DNA from 2 places in the Clostridium sp. NSJ-145 genome. Region 2 is predicted to be linked to the other one. Evidence: a T-box and tRNA genes for the amino acid it is inferred to sense, from the RefSeq annotation. Region 2 holds a T-box; the other holds one or more tRNA genes.
What was found. The T-box of region 2 lies ahead of metG (methionine--tRNA ligase). A T-box ahead of a tRNA ligase gene usually reads a tRNA of that ligase, here a tRNA-Met.

Region 1: it has a tRNA-Met gene. The T-box ahead of metG (methionine--tRNA ligase) is inferred to sense a tRNA for this amino acid. The anticodon was not compared.

What each region holds. Positions count from the first base shown of each region.
Region 1 covers NZ_JAJNOS010000010.1:148,249-155,968, reverse strand. The annotation lists gene LQE93_RS10665 (helix-turn-helix transcriptional regulator) at 257-1,486, shown strand; gene LQE93_RS10660 (pyridoxamine 5'-phosphate oxidase family protein) at 1,613-2,056, shown strand; gene LQE93_RS10655 (CAP domain-containing protein) at 2,167-2,952, opposite strand; tRNA gene LQE93_RS10650 (tRNA-Met) at 3,318-3,393, shown strand; gene LQE93_RS10645 (hypothetical protein) at 4,142-4,738, shown strand; gene LQE93_RS10640 (HAD hydrolase family protein) at 4,916-6,196, opposite strand; gene LQE93_RS10635 (MATE family efflux transporter) at 6,595-7,720, opposite strand, start outside.
Region 2 covers NZ_JAJNOS010000013.1:71,655-79,374, forward strand. The annotation lists gene LQE93_RS12430 (TatD family hydrolase) at 1-174, opposite strand, end outside; gene LQE93_RS12435 (zinc ribbon domain-containing protein) at 588-1,364, opposite strand; gene LQE93_RS12440 (hypothetical protein) at 1,383-1,703, opposite strand; gene LQE93_RS12445 (sigma-70 family RNA polymerase sigma factor) at 1,709-2,239, opposite strand; gene LQE93_RS12450 (methionine--tRNA ligase) at 2,544-3,995, opposite strand; gene metG (methionine--tRNA ligase) at 4,441-6,393, opposite strand; T-box leader at 6,524-6,761, opposite strand; gene LQE93_RS12460 (Na+/H+ antiporter NhaC family protein) at 6,857-7,720, opposite strand, start outside.

The DNA.
Region 1 (7,720 bases), on a different contig from region 2:
AATGTAAACTTTATCATGTTTTTGGTTACACTTTTATTATATCAGTCTGGCAATTTTAGTCAATAGATTGTACAGATAATAATTGTGTAAAATTGTGGTTATTTTTTTTAGTTTAAGCAAACTTTTTCAACGTCAAATTTCACACTTTTTATGAAAATATATACTTTTTTTACATTTTAAACTCCTCTCTTCGCTTTAAATTTTTACCATTTTAATTTATAATTATTATACGACAACATATTAAAGGAGTTTTACTATGGACTTTTACAAATATAAAGATAATAAAAAAATAATTGGCTCTATAATTAAGCTTAATAGACTAAATCAAAATATAAGTCAAAAAACTTTATCAAAAGGAGTTTGTGTTGCTTCTTATTTAAGTCGTATAGAAAATGGTGATTTAATTCCAAGTGAAGAAGTAATATCTATTATATTTAATAGGCTTGGATTAACATTTAATGATTCCAAAGAATTTCTGGAAAAAGGGATTAATCGTTTAAAACTTTTTTTTGAAAGTCTTCATTTTAATGAATTTGATTTGACAAATGAGATTTTTAACGAATTAGAGTCTCAGGAAAATGATTATATTACATCCCCTCTTGTTATAGATTATTTTTTAGCTAAGCTTGCAAGATACTGTTCCACTCCAAATAGAGAAAAATTTGAAAGTTCAAAAGAGTTACTTCATTCATCCTTTGAATTACTATCTCCACAACAAAAGTTTCTATATAACTTTTACGTAGGTGTAGATACTTTAAATCTTTCAGATAATAAATCTATTGGAAAAGAATTTATAGAAGAAGCTTTAACTTATAAAGATAATGGTCATTGTTATTACTGGCTATCTTATGCTTACAGAATAGAAAATAATCCAATAAAGTCATACGATTGCATAAAGAAAGCTTTAGACTTTTATGTAACAGAAGGAAACATTATAAGTATTATGTCTTGCTATGAAAAAATTGCTGAAGTTCATTTTATGCTAGATAACTATAGTGATGCCATTACTTACTTAAAAATATCATTAAGTATCGCTGAAAAGCTTAAGAATAGATATTTTATTGAACATTTAAATTCAATAATTTCATGGGCATACTATAGATTAAAAGAATACTCTACTTCATTAAATTATTTAAAAAATAATACTGGACTTGTTGACCATAGAATGTTAGTTCCTGATAGTATAACTAAATCTTTAATATATTTTTCATTAAATAATAAAACTTTATTAAAAGAATCAATCAATGAACTTCAAAATGCCCAATCCTTAGAACATATAAACAATGATTTAGCTAATATAATATATAAATTATTCACTATATATATAGATGATGATAATTATTTAAAAAATCCTATGTGGGAAAATCTATTAATTTATATAATTGATAGTATGCATAAATTATTAGAACTAAAGAAAGTTTTTATTACCTTACTTAAGGAGTACTATATCTATAATAGAAAATATAAAGATGCTTTATTTTTATAATTTTAAAAGCAAGTAGTATAAAATTTCTTATATTACTTGCTTTTATTTACATAATTATTATACAATTTCAGCATTTCTTTCATATACTATAGCATATTATCTTAATAAAAAAGGAGCATTCCATGTATGGATATTTGTAATTATAAAAATCTTTCAACTAAAGATATTATTGCAATTTTAAACGAAGAGAAAATGTGCTATTTAGCTACAACTGATACAACAAATATCTCATCTGTACCTATGTGGTATGTTTTTGACTATTCAGATGATAATTTAATATTCTACTTTATAAGTAACAATACTAGTCAAAAAATTGATAACATTTATTATACTGGCATTGCAGGTATCACTTTATTACAACATCATCGCTGTAGAAAAGTAGAAAGTTATAAAACCATAATAGCAAATGGAACTACAACTGTTATTAATGATATTAAAGAAAAAATATCTATAATTGAAAAATTCGAAAATAAATATAATTGCATAACAAATTTTTCATGTATAGATACTTCTAATATAAAATTCTTTAAAGTTACCGTTTCTGAAATTACTGGTAGGTATTATTCTTAAAAAATATACTTTCTTAAAACAAAAAAATAGAGCCTATACTTAATATAGGCTCTATTTAAAAGTACATTTATGTTAAATTGGTATCTAGAACGCTTAATTAATTTAAAATATTATCTATAAAACTCTTGAGTTGCATAGACTTTATTTCCAATTTGATATACTCCTACTCCAATGCTTGTAAAGTCTGTAGATAGTATATTCTTTCTATGACCTGATGAATTCATCCAGTTAGTCATAAATTGGTTAGCTAATACTGTTGGATCAGTACCATAACCCCCTAGGTATGCTATATTTTCACCCCATGAATTATATGAGACCCCATCAGCTTTCATTTGAGCTGTTATATAATTACCATTTAAATCAGTATGACTGAAGTAATTATTATCTCCCATATCCTGAGATTTAATTCTTGCATATTTCTCCATTGTAGTGTTATAACTCAATGGTGCTACACCAGCCTTCACTCTTTCTTCATTAACTTTATTAAAGATAGCTTGTTCGACTTGTGCCATAAATTTATCAGATGCATTTGTATCATCTGTTACTGCATCTCCTTCATTTGTTGGAGGTGTAACTGTTGTATCATCTCCTGTTGTAGGTGGAGTAACTTCTGTATTCTCCTCTCCTGCTGGTGGTGTTACAACTGTATTGTCATCTGATGTTGGTGGCGTAACTGTAGTATCATCTCCTACTGTTGGTGGTGTTACTACATTATCATCTCCTGTTGATGGTTTTTCATCTTGACTTGGCTTACAAGGTCTTTGATATTTATGCTTACAATGATGTCTATATGCTCCACCATTATTTGAGTCATAATATCTTGTAGCAGCACTTGCTGATACAGTTCCTAACATTGTAGTTCCAGCTATTACTAGCGCGATTATTTTAGATTTCATTTCCATTCCTCCTATAATTTGAACTATTATGTATAGTTCATTTTTAGTTCTAATGTACTTTTACGTCTTTACCAACTTGTCCACTTCATAGTAACACATAAATTCTAAAATTATTATAGTGGACTACTTGTAATTAAGATTAAATTACCCTTGTAAATAAATCATTATCATATATGGAATATAGTGTGATGCAAACTTATATTTTCATAATAATATTATATTCTACCATTCTATCGTATTTTAGACTCTAAGGTATCTCTTATCATCTTAAGGCTTAATACGCCATAATATCACTTTGACTTTAGTGCTTTGCTACATTATACTTAGGTCATAAGTTAATCAATGAAATGCATACAATTTAATATCGCGGGGTGGAGCAGTTGGCAGCTCGTTGGGCTCATAACCCAAAGGTCGTAGGTTCAAGTCCTGCCCCCGCAACCAAAAACAACCCTTATTCTTACTATAAGGGTTGTTTTATTTTTAGTTGATATAACTTATAAGCTTATATTAAATTGTAAAACCATTCTTTAGCAAATTACTTTTCCTAAATAACCATAATTATTATTCTTATTTTAAACTTATATAGACTATGGTTATTTATAGTATTATTATATGATTTACTATCATCATTACAAATATTAAAAATTACAAATATTAAAACGTTAATTTTTTATATAATTAAAAAGTGCGAAGCAAATTTGCAGCTTCGCACTTTCCCAATCGTTACTTTAACTTTTAATTAGCTAATTTTTGCTAAACCTGTCCTTTTATAAACTCAAATATAAGTTTTTTTAAAAAAGCTTTTAATTTTATCTAATCATTTTTCTTGACTTTTTTATTATGTTTACATCCACAATTATTGGCTTTCTTCTCTTTTTCTTGTTGGCTTGCACATGAACAATCGTGTTTTTCACTCATATTAATTCCCTCCTAAAACCTGATGCCCTCTTGGTACAGTACTATTATCTACAAAGTCTAAGTATTAATACCATGAAAATAAATCCTTTTTTATGATTTTATTGAGATAATTATATTAATCCTAATTCTTAATATTTGATTATTACCTCTTTTTTATATGAACTTCAAAAGCTTGTTAGTTGGTTACAATAAAATTCAAGGTATCATTTTTCTTGTTTAACACATAACAATAATAGATATTTTATCTAATACTATTTTTTAGGAGGTTAATATGAAAAAGCATAAGAGTGAAAAGATACACCAAGTAGTTCATGATAATGATAGAAAACTTAATTTACATGAAATAAAAGCTGAAACCGGAGCTGGTAATGGATTCAAATCTTCAGGCGAACAATCTAAGGTTCCTATACAAGATACTTATGAAGCAAGTAGTAAAAGCGAAAAAATTCAAGAAGCAATGTCTAATTCTAAAGGGAAAATTAATTTACATACTATAAAGGCTCAAACTGGTGCTGGTAATGGTTATAACAATACTGAACGTGCTTCTGAAATTTCACCAATTAAAGACACATTTGTTAACACTAATAAGTTTCATAAGATTCACCATGTTGTAAGTAATATCGAAGGTAAAGCAAACTTACATAAAATAAAGGCTCAAACTGGTGCTGGTAATGGTTATATTACCCAAGAAGATTTAAAAGATAATATAAATACTCCATCTTGCGATTCTAAAAATCCTGAACCCCTTTACGGAACTACTCACAAGAGTAACCATATTCATGCAGTTATCCATGCTAATGATAGAAAATTAAATCTTCATCAAATCAAACAAAAAACTGGTGCTGGAAGTGGTTATAAGCATCAATAATTAATATTTTTAAGGAGGCATTCCTATGACAAAACATAAAAGCGAAAAGATTCATGAAGTAGTCCATAAACATGATAAGAAATTAAATCTTCATGAAATAAAAGAAGAAACTGGTGCAGGTAACGGTTATAAAAAATAATTATATAATTAATGGAGGCATAAATTTGCCTCCTTCTTTTAATACTTGTGCCAAAAATAAGGTCTATAAATTTTTCTTAGCTTTTTAACTACTTCATTAGGATCATTTTTACTTATATAATTTTGAAAAACTTCATTATCTTTTTCAAAGACTAGTGTACTTTTTGCATCTGTTAAGCTTTGAACATACTTAATCATATTTTCCTTAATAGCTTTTTTATTATAAATCTTAATATAAGTATATCCTGGATAATCATCAGAATCATATTTTAAAACTTTAAACTCTTTTGTATATCCTAACCTTTCTAATTCTTCATATAAAGATTCTATTTTTTCAGTCTCATCAATAAGCATTAAATAAACCGCTCCATATCTATCTGGTAATTCCTCTTTTATATAATTACGGTAAGGAGACGACCTTAAGTTATTATATATATCACTTTCCACCGGATTTTTAAAATCCCCATAATAAATCATAACAGAATCTTCTACTACTGTATTTATAAAGCAATGCATATTTCTAGCCTGAATTAAATCTACAAGTTTCTTAGTTTCTTCATGAGTCATTTCATACACTTTTAAGTATTTATTTTCTTTCATATCAAATAATATAGCTCCATCCATAGCTATAACAGGTAAATTTAATCTTATATCTTGTAATGATGTAACTAATGCTCCTGGAGTTTTCATAGTTGCAATTGTTAACTTAACTCCATCATCAAGCATTTTATTTAACTCAATCTTACTATATGAAGTTAAAGTTTCTTTCATATTTAATAATACTTTATCTAATTCGGCTACAAAAAGTAAATCATTCCTTCTTTTCCTCGGTAGCTCAAATGTATTTATGATAAGTGCTAAACCAATACCAATCATAGTATCCATCATTCTATTAAATACAAATAAATATGGATTTTTATCTTTAAGATGGTTAACTACTATACTTAAAAATACGACACAGGAAAAATACGAAGCATTTTTCTTATTAAATATAACTGTGGTATAAATAATTGGAATTATTAGTAATGATATTGTTATATATCTAAAAAGCTCATTATCAAAGGGTATAACATATAACTCAACTAATATCATTATCAATCCATAAGCAGCTCCTATAAAAGTTCCTATAGTTCTTTGTATAGCGTTAGCCTTTGCATTGCTACTATAAGGTTGCATACACCACAATACAGACAATGCTGTATAAAAAGGTGTCCCTTGCTTCCCTCTTAAAAAATAAATAATGAATCCTAGCAATACTCCTATCGAAGATTTAATAATTCGCATTCCTATCGGAGGAAGTGCTATTTTTCTTTTGTTCATTTAAATATCCTCCATATATCTATTAGTTTTAACTTTTGTTTAAATATATTATAATTATATAAAAATTCTCTAAAAACCATAATAATTATAATTATAAAGTTAAAAAATTACTAGTTAATTTATTCCAAATACACAGAGATAATATTCATATTTAATAGCTTCTTATTAATATTACTCTTCTCTTTCGCATCCTTCTTACGTATAAATACTAAACTCATTAGGCATATAAATTATTAGTTCTAAGTGCTTATCTTTTATCAGTTAATTAGATTTTAAAATTAACATATCAATAAAATTATAAATTTGTGCATTTATCTCTCTTTTATTTAATTCTCTGTAATCAACAAAAAAGTGTAGATATCTCTACCTACACCTTATATCCTTAACTCTATAATTATTTATCTAACCTGTTCTAATGTATTTAATCCATTTTTATAACCTTGTATTAATGGATTCTTATAAAATGAATATGATAATTGTAATAACATAAAGCACCAAATAATTGGTTCACAAATAATAACTCCAAGATATTTTAGGCTTGGTATAAATAATGCTACAAATAAACATTTTCCTAAAAATTCAATTATGCTAGATGCTAAAGGAACAACTTTTTTTCCTAATCCTTGAAGAGAATTTCTTAAATTTAAAAGCATACCTAATATCGCATAAAATGGTGCATTAATTATCAAGTATAAAGCTCCATTATTAATTACAGTTGGTTCAGTTGATCCTGATAACACTTTTACTAAAGTAGATGCACTAAATAATAAAGCTACAGTTATTATTGCACCCCAACAAATAGCCATTATATTTGCAACTTTTACACCTTTACGAATTCTTTCATACTTTTCTGCTCCTTTATTTTGAGAAACAAAAGTAGATAATGCTAAACTCATAGTCGCAACAGGCATAGTACAGAAGCTATTAAGCTTTCTTGCAGCAGTATGCCCTGCTATAGTTAAATATCCTAAACCATTAATTGCAGTTTGTAATATAACTGTTCCTGTTGATACAATAGATAACATTAATCCCATTGATAAACCTTGACCTGCTAACTCTTTATATAAATCTTTTTCAACTTTGAAACATTCTTTACTAGGAATAAGTATTGGACATTTCTTTATTATATAAATCAAACAAAGAATTGCTGATATACCTTGAGCAATAACTGTAGCCACTGCTGCTCCAGCAATCCCCATATTAAATTGAGTAATAAATATTAAATCTAAAACTACATTTATCACTGATGAAATAATTAAAAATACTAATGGCATTACGCTATTACCTATAGCTCTTAATAAACCTGCAAATAAGTTATATGCAAACATTACTCCAACAAATAAAGTAATAACTGAAATATATGAATATGATTCATTTATAATATTGGCTGGTGTATTCAATAACTCTAATAACGGATATAAAAATAATCCTGATATAATCATGATAACTACTGTTACAATAGCTCCAATAACTAAAGATCCTGCAACTGATTTTTTAAGTAACCTCTCATCCTTAGATCCATAA
Region 2 (7,720 bases):
ATACTTTAATGTTAATTCATTAGTTGTCGTTAAGCTTTTTCTAGAGCAAGCACAATTTAATACTCCTATAACTCCAGCTTCTTGAATCTGTTTTAATACCTCTTCTCTATCTTCATCAAAAGCCTCATCATCATAGTGAGCATGTGTATCAAAAATCTTATATTTAGGTTCCATAATATATCTCCTTATTTTTCAATTTAAATCATTATTCTTATTATACCAAAGCTCAAAATTTTGATAAGTATATAAACATTAAATTTCAATCTTATATATTCTTATGTGGAACAAGAATAGGAACAAGCTCCATTTTTTCCTATACGCGTGTATATGCGTGTACGCGCACCTATAATTACTATTACTTATTATTCGTTCTTAATATATAATTCTTGTTCCCTTGTTCCAAACATTAATCAATCCTAGTATTTTAGCCACTTCCCATATGGAACAACAAAAGGAACAAGACCGATTCTTGTTCCTCTTGTTCCACATATTATTCTATTTTTAAAAAGAAGTGCTCTACTTTTAAAACTTGTTCCAAGCTCGTTCCACTTCTTGTTCCAATTTCCTTTATGGTGTAATACCTCTCATTAATTGAATCTTACATAAAATGAACCTTTATAATCATTTAGATAAACTTCTACCTTTTGTCCTGGTTCTACAAACATTCCTTCAGTAAATTCTTCAGCTGAAATCTTATCTGTTTCTGATTTTAAATTTCCATCTTTATCATATAGCTTCACCACTATATCGCCTTTTTCTCTTTCTCCCTTATACCAAAAGCTATGCTGATTAGATGTAATTGTATATTCTAAAACGTCTGTTGTTCTTTCATTAAATACCCTACCTTGATATCCGCTTGTATCAAAAGTGTTAATCTCTTCAGCGTAGCTTCCAGTAATTCCAGAGAAACTAACGTAGCTTACTACGAACATACCCACAAATAAAATTGCTAATACTACTATTATAGAAACTACTATTATAATAGGTTTATTATTTATTTTTCTTTTACTATTAGCTATTTCATCAGGTAGTTCTGTTGTACAATTAGGACAGAATCTCCACCCCGGTTGAACATTTTGTCCACAGTTAGGACAAAAGTTTCCACACCTTTCCCCACAGTATGGGCATAACTTTAAGTCTTTTGGTACTTCTTTTCCACAGTTATTGCATCTTCTTCTATCGCTTCTACTAACTATTGCATAAACTATAATTCCAACTGGAAATGCTATAAATGCAGCTATAGTCCATAGCCACCAATACTCTTCTCCTCTTTTTCTTGAATCAAGAGCAACCCAAATAGCTTGCCATATAAATAATCCAAAAATTATAGCCATAAAAATCATTGGCATAAACATAATTAACATAAAATTTCTCCCCCTTTTCTAATAAGACTTCTTTCTTTTTATTATAGGTATAATAAGTAACATCATCATTGATACAGAAACAAAATAATATCCTATAATTAATTTAGGTATATTCATAATCCTTTTATCAATAACTGCTATCCTAGGCATAATTATAGCTAAGCATGTTATTAGTGATACAAATACAACTATTAATATAGAAATAAAAATCGCTCTTTTTACTCTCTTTCTTTCACGCTTTTTATCAAACTGTTTATCTACTATAGAAAATATGTCTAACTCTTTTATATATCCTAATTTATCTAAGCTTTCATCATTTAACATATTACTATCATCCATTTATATCACACCTCACTTCCTACTAATTTCTTTTTTAACCTTGATGCAGTATAGAACACTCTAGATTTTACAGTTCCCTCAGAACATTTAAATACCTTAGAGATTTCTTCATAAGAATATCCATAATAATGTTTCAATATAAATGATATTCGTTTTTCATAAGGCATTTTTTTCAGCTCTTTAAGCATCTCTTCTACTTGTAACCTATCTAATATAGTGTTTGTTTCATTATTTTCAATATAGCTTAACTCTATTTCATAACTATAATCTATTTTTTTATTTCTTCTTATAATATCTCTATAATAATTAATAGCTATTGATATTAACCATGACTGAAATTTCGATTTCCCTTTGAACTTATTTATATTAACAACAGCTTTTAAGCAAACTTCTTGAACTATATCTTGAGTTAGATCTTCATTAGCAGTCATTTTCAGAGTAAATCCATATAGAGCTTTATAATTATTCTGAAGCAATATGTTCATGGCATGTTTATTGCCATCTTGAGCTTTTTTGATTAGCTCTATCTCCTCCACTCTTAATACCCCCTTAAATTAACTTTCATTATTAAGACGTAATATCTTCAAAATAGTTCATTTTAATTTCAAAAAATTTTGTTAATATTTTCTTTGCTTTTTTGACACTTAATTGACACAAAAAAAGGGTAATATAATACTTGTAAAGTAGTTAAAGCATTATTATTTACCCCTAAAAAACCACCTTAAATGAAACTCAAAATCTCTGATTTTATTAGTTGAAGTTACATTTCAGGAGAAAGAGTTTCCTTATAAAGAATGGTAACTAGAGCCGACGTCCCCCAACTTAGGCTCTAGTTTTTTTTTAATTTCTTTTCTCTTTTAATCTTAAAACTTCATCAATAGCTCTTCTTTTATCAATTCTCTTTAGTTCTAAATCAACCTCTTTTAATATTCCATCTCTTTTTTCTATAAAACTCCATATAGGTTCATTAATACTTAAGGAAGTTCTTATATTTTCACAAATATTAGGCATAAATGGTTCTAATAAATTAGCTATATTAGCTACTATTTGAATATTATTATAGACCTTATTCTTGCAGTAATCAGGATTCTTCTCTGCCATGTCCCATAATAAATTTTCTTTAAAATCTTTATTAGCCTTTCTGCAAAAAGCCATTATATTATTTAACGCACTATTAAAATGCCCCTCTTCAATATCGTCTCCAACGCTAAAATATAAATCTAAAATTTCATTTTTTAAACTTTCCTCTATAATTCCACTTGGTATTCTCGGTCCATAATTTTTTCTTGAGAAAGTTATTACCCTTTGTACATAGTGAGAAAAAGTACTTACCAAATCAAAATTATTTACATTTATATAATCCCTCCATGAAAAATCAGTATCCTTATCTTCTGGAGAGTTTAGCATAAGATAATATCTAAAACTATCTACGTTATAATTCTTTGTAATATAATCAGCCCATAATGCCCAATTCTTAACTGATGAGAATGGTTTTCCTTCTAGTTTTAAATGCTCACTTGATATCATTCTTAAATTAGGATTTTTAATTCCTACTCCACATAAAATAGCTGGGAAAATAACAGTATGGAAAGGTATATTATCTTTTCCGTGAACAAAATAAACCCTTGAATCATCTCCGCTCCAATATTCTTTCCAATCCTCTCCTCTTTCACTTAGACATTTCATACTGGCAGTAAGATATCCCATTACCGCTTCAATCCATACATATATTTTTTTATCTTCATATCCGTCTAACGGTACATCAACGCCCCAATTAAAATCTCTTGTTACAGCTCTATCCCTTAATCCTTCATCAAGATATCTTTTTAATATTTTTTTGGCATTTTCTCTCCATCCATCTTCATTATCAAATATGTACTTTACATCATCCTCAAACTTAGATAAAGCAAAGAATAAATGTTTTGACCCATCTACTATTTCTTCATATATATATCCTTTTTCATATAAATCTAAAATAAATTTTTTTACCTTTTCTTGGTGATATTCAGAATGAGTTTTTTCAAAAATATCAAAAGAAAATCCTAAAGATTTAAAACATTTTTGAAATTCCTTATGATATTTTTCTACAGCTTCTAACGGAGATATCCCCTCTTCTTCTGCTCTATTAGTAACAGGAGTACCATGACAGTCAGTTCCTGATATAAATACAACATTATCTCCCATCATTCTATGATACCTAGCTAAAATGTCCCCAGGTAACCATACAGCAATTCTTCCTAAATGAAGTGGTCCATTAGCATAAGGCCATGCATTTCCTATAATTATATTCATTAAAAAACCCCCTTTTATTGCTACAAAGATGAAAAGTTCACCTACGGTGAAAGTGAAAATATTGCTTTAGCAAAACTTTTCACTATAAAATAAGGAGCCTAATGGCTCCTTTGTTTTAAGTGAAACTTCCTCTATCGTCAAATCAATACACTTATAGTGTAACTTCAAGATACCCAATCACAGACTTGAGCTTTTAGTCAAATTCGACTAGCTAAATCAGAGATTTAGAGTCTAGAGGAAACACCGACTCACATCCGTTCGTCTGTGTAAGTTCGACTGGCTAAATCGGAGATTTAGAGTCTTAAAGGAAACACCGACTCACATCCGTTCGTAGGTGTAAGTTCGACTAGCTAAATCAGAGATTTAGAGTCTTAGAGGAAACACCGACTCACATCCGTTCGTAGGTGTAAGTTCGACTAGCTAAATCGGAGATTTAGAGTCTCACTTATCTTACTTGGCTTCCTGTTGGTAGTTCACCTGGACTTACTAGGTTTAATACACTATCATCGTCTGTAGCTGCAGCAAGTATCATACCTTGAGATAATTCTCCTCTTAATGTTACTGGCTTTAAGTTAGCTACTAAAACAACGTATTTTCCTACTAATTCTTCTGGTTTATAGAATTTAGCTATTCCTGATACTACCTGTCTTTCTTCACCATTTAAATCTACTTTTAATTTTAATAATTTTTTTGCTCCCTTGATTGGTTCACAAGCAGTTACTTTAACTACTCTTAAGTCAAGCTTAGCAAAATCATCTATTGTGATTTCCTCTTTAATTGGAGTTATTTCTCTCTTTTCTTCAACTTTTTGTTGTGCTGCTAATTGTTCTGCTTTTTTCTTTTCAACTACCTCTAATATTGCTTTTACATCTAGTCTTGGGAAAATTGCTTCACCTCTATTAACCTTTGTTCCAGCAGCTGTTCCATCAAATGAATGTAAGCTTTCTAAATCTGTTTTTGAAATATTAACTTGTTCATTGATTTTTGCACTTGTTTCTGGTAAGAATGGTGCAATTAAGCTTGATATAAATCTTATACTTTCACATAAGTTATAAAGTACTGTAGCAAGTCTATCCTTTTGAGATTCATCTTTTCCAAGAACCCAAGGAGTAGTTTCATCTATATATTTATTTGTTCTTCTAATTAAGTTCCATATTTGATCTAAAGCATCTGCAATTCTTAAATGCTCCATCTTATCTGCAACTTTTTTAGGAGTTTCAAGCGCTAATGAGATAAGCTCATCATCCACAGCTTCTTTAACCATTGGTACTGGAATTACTCCATCAAAATACTTTTCAACCATTGTAACTGTTCTAGAAACAAGATTTCCTAAAGTATTAGCTAAATCTGAGTTAACTCTTTCAGTAACTAATTCCCAAGTGATTGTTCCGTCATTATCGAATGGCATTTCATGAAGAACGAAGTAACGAACTGCATCAACACCAAATAATTCTACTAAATCATCAGCGTATATAACATTACCTTTAGACTTACTCATTTTTCCGTCACCTTGTAATAACCATGGATGACCGAAAATTTGCTTTGGTAATGGAATATCAAGAGCCATTAACATAATTGGCCAGTAAATAGTATGGAATCTTAAAATATCCTTACCTATTAAGTGTAAATCTGCTGGCCAGAATTTTGTATACGCTTCTGCATGATTTCCATCTAAATCATATCCTAAACCAGTTATATAGTTTGAAAGAGCATCAAGCCATACATATACAACGTGTTTATCATCAAAATCAACTGGAATACCCCACTTAAATGATGTTCTTGATACACATAAATCTTGTAATCCTGGTAATAAGAAGTTGTTCATCATTTCATTTTTACGTGATTCTGGTTGAATAAACTCTGGATGAGTGTTTATATGCTCAATTAATCTATCTGTATATTTGCTAAGCTTTAAGAAATATGCTTCTTCTTGAGCTGGTTGAACTTCTCTTCCACAGTCAGGACACTTACCATCAACTAATTGTGATGAAGTAAAGAAAGATTCACATGGTGTACAATATAATCCTTCATAGTGACCTTTATATATATCCCCTTGTTCGTAAAGCTTCTTGAATATTTTTTGAACTTGTTTTTCATGATACTCATCAGTTGTTCTGATAAATTTATCATAAGAAGTATTCATTAAATCCCAAATTCCTTTAATTTCACCTGCTATATTATCAACAAATTCCTTTGGTGTAATACCAGCTTCTTGAGCTTTTAACTCAATTTTTTGACCATGTTCGTCTGTTCCTGTTTGGAATTGAACATCATAGCCTTGTAATCTCTTATATCTTGCTATACTATCAGCTAAAACTACCTCATAAGTATTACCTATATGTGGCTTACCTGAAGTATATGCAATTGCAGTAGTTATATAATATGGTTTTTTAGTCATATTTCTTCCTCCTTTTTTCTAATTAATAATTAAGATATAGGAATTTAAATTTTGATATTTTCGTTAAATATTCACTTCTAATTATTAATTTTTAATTATAAAAAAATCCTCTATATAGGTTAATTACCCATATAGAGGCGTTATATACGCGTTACCACTCTATTTTTACATTTATCTCACAATAAATATCTCACTAGGTGACTATCATCACCGTGCAATATAACGGTTGCTACCGTATTATCCTAATCATAAGACTCAGATAATCTGCTCCAAGACCATCTTCATAAAGTTCAATGACGCTAGCTTTCACCAAATCCTAGCTCTCTTTAGACATATTCCTAAACTACTCTTCTTTTCTATGCATTTATTAATTTTATAATATGCTAAAATGTAAAAACTGTCAATAAGCAAAAATAAAAGCTGTGCCCCCATGCACAGCCTTTATATAGCCCCTATTATTTTCTTATTTTGCTAAAGCGCCTGTTTCATCTTCTATGTTAGCTTCATCTACCCTCTTACCAAATATTTGTACCCCAACATATACAGCAACTAGTGCTAATGGTAATACTAGATATATAGGTAATCCTAAACCTGCTGGAATATAACCAAATAATATTGTTATTGTTGCAACAAATAATGAATACCATATTTGTGTATTAACGTGATTTATGTGGTTACATCCTGCACCCATTGATGAAAGTATTGTTGTATCTGAAATTGGTGAACAATGATCTCCAAATATCGCCCCTGTTAATACTGCACTTGTAGAAACTACTATAAATGACATTTCAGGATTAATTGAATGTGCAAGAGGTATTGCTAATGGCATTAATATACTCATTGTTCCATATGCAGTTCCAGTTGAGAATGATATTACTGCTCCTAGAACGAATATTAAACTTGGTAATAAAAATGCTGGTATAGCACCTTGTAAAGCTTCAACTAAATAATATGCAGTTCCAAGTTCTTTAATTACTGAACCTAAAGACCAAGCTAATATAAGAATAACTCCTGTAATAATTAGCCCTTTCATTCCATCTACCCAAGTTTCTATAGCTTCACTTAAAGTAAATATCTTTTTACTAACAGCCATAATTATAGTTACAACTGATGCAAATAATGCTGATTGGAATAATGCTACTGAAGCATCTGCTGCTGAGAAAGCTTCCATTATTCCTGCAAATGACATTGGTGAGTTAGTCATTATTTGTTGAAGTGCTACGTTATCTCCACCCATTATTGAGCTATATCCACTATAGTAGAATGCTACTAGCGCTGAAATAATTAGTGTCCCTATTGGAATAATTGCATTCCATATGCTAAGCTC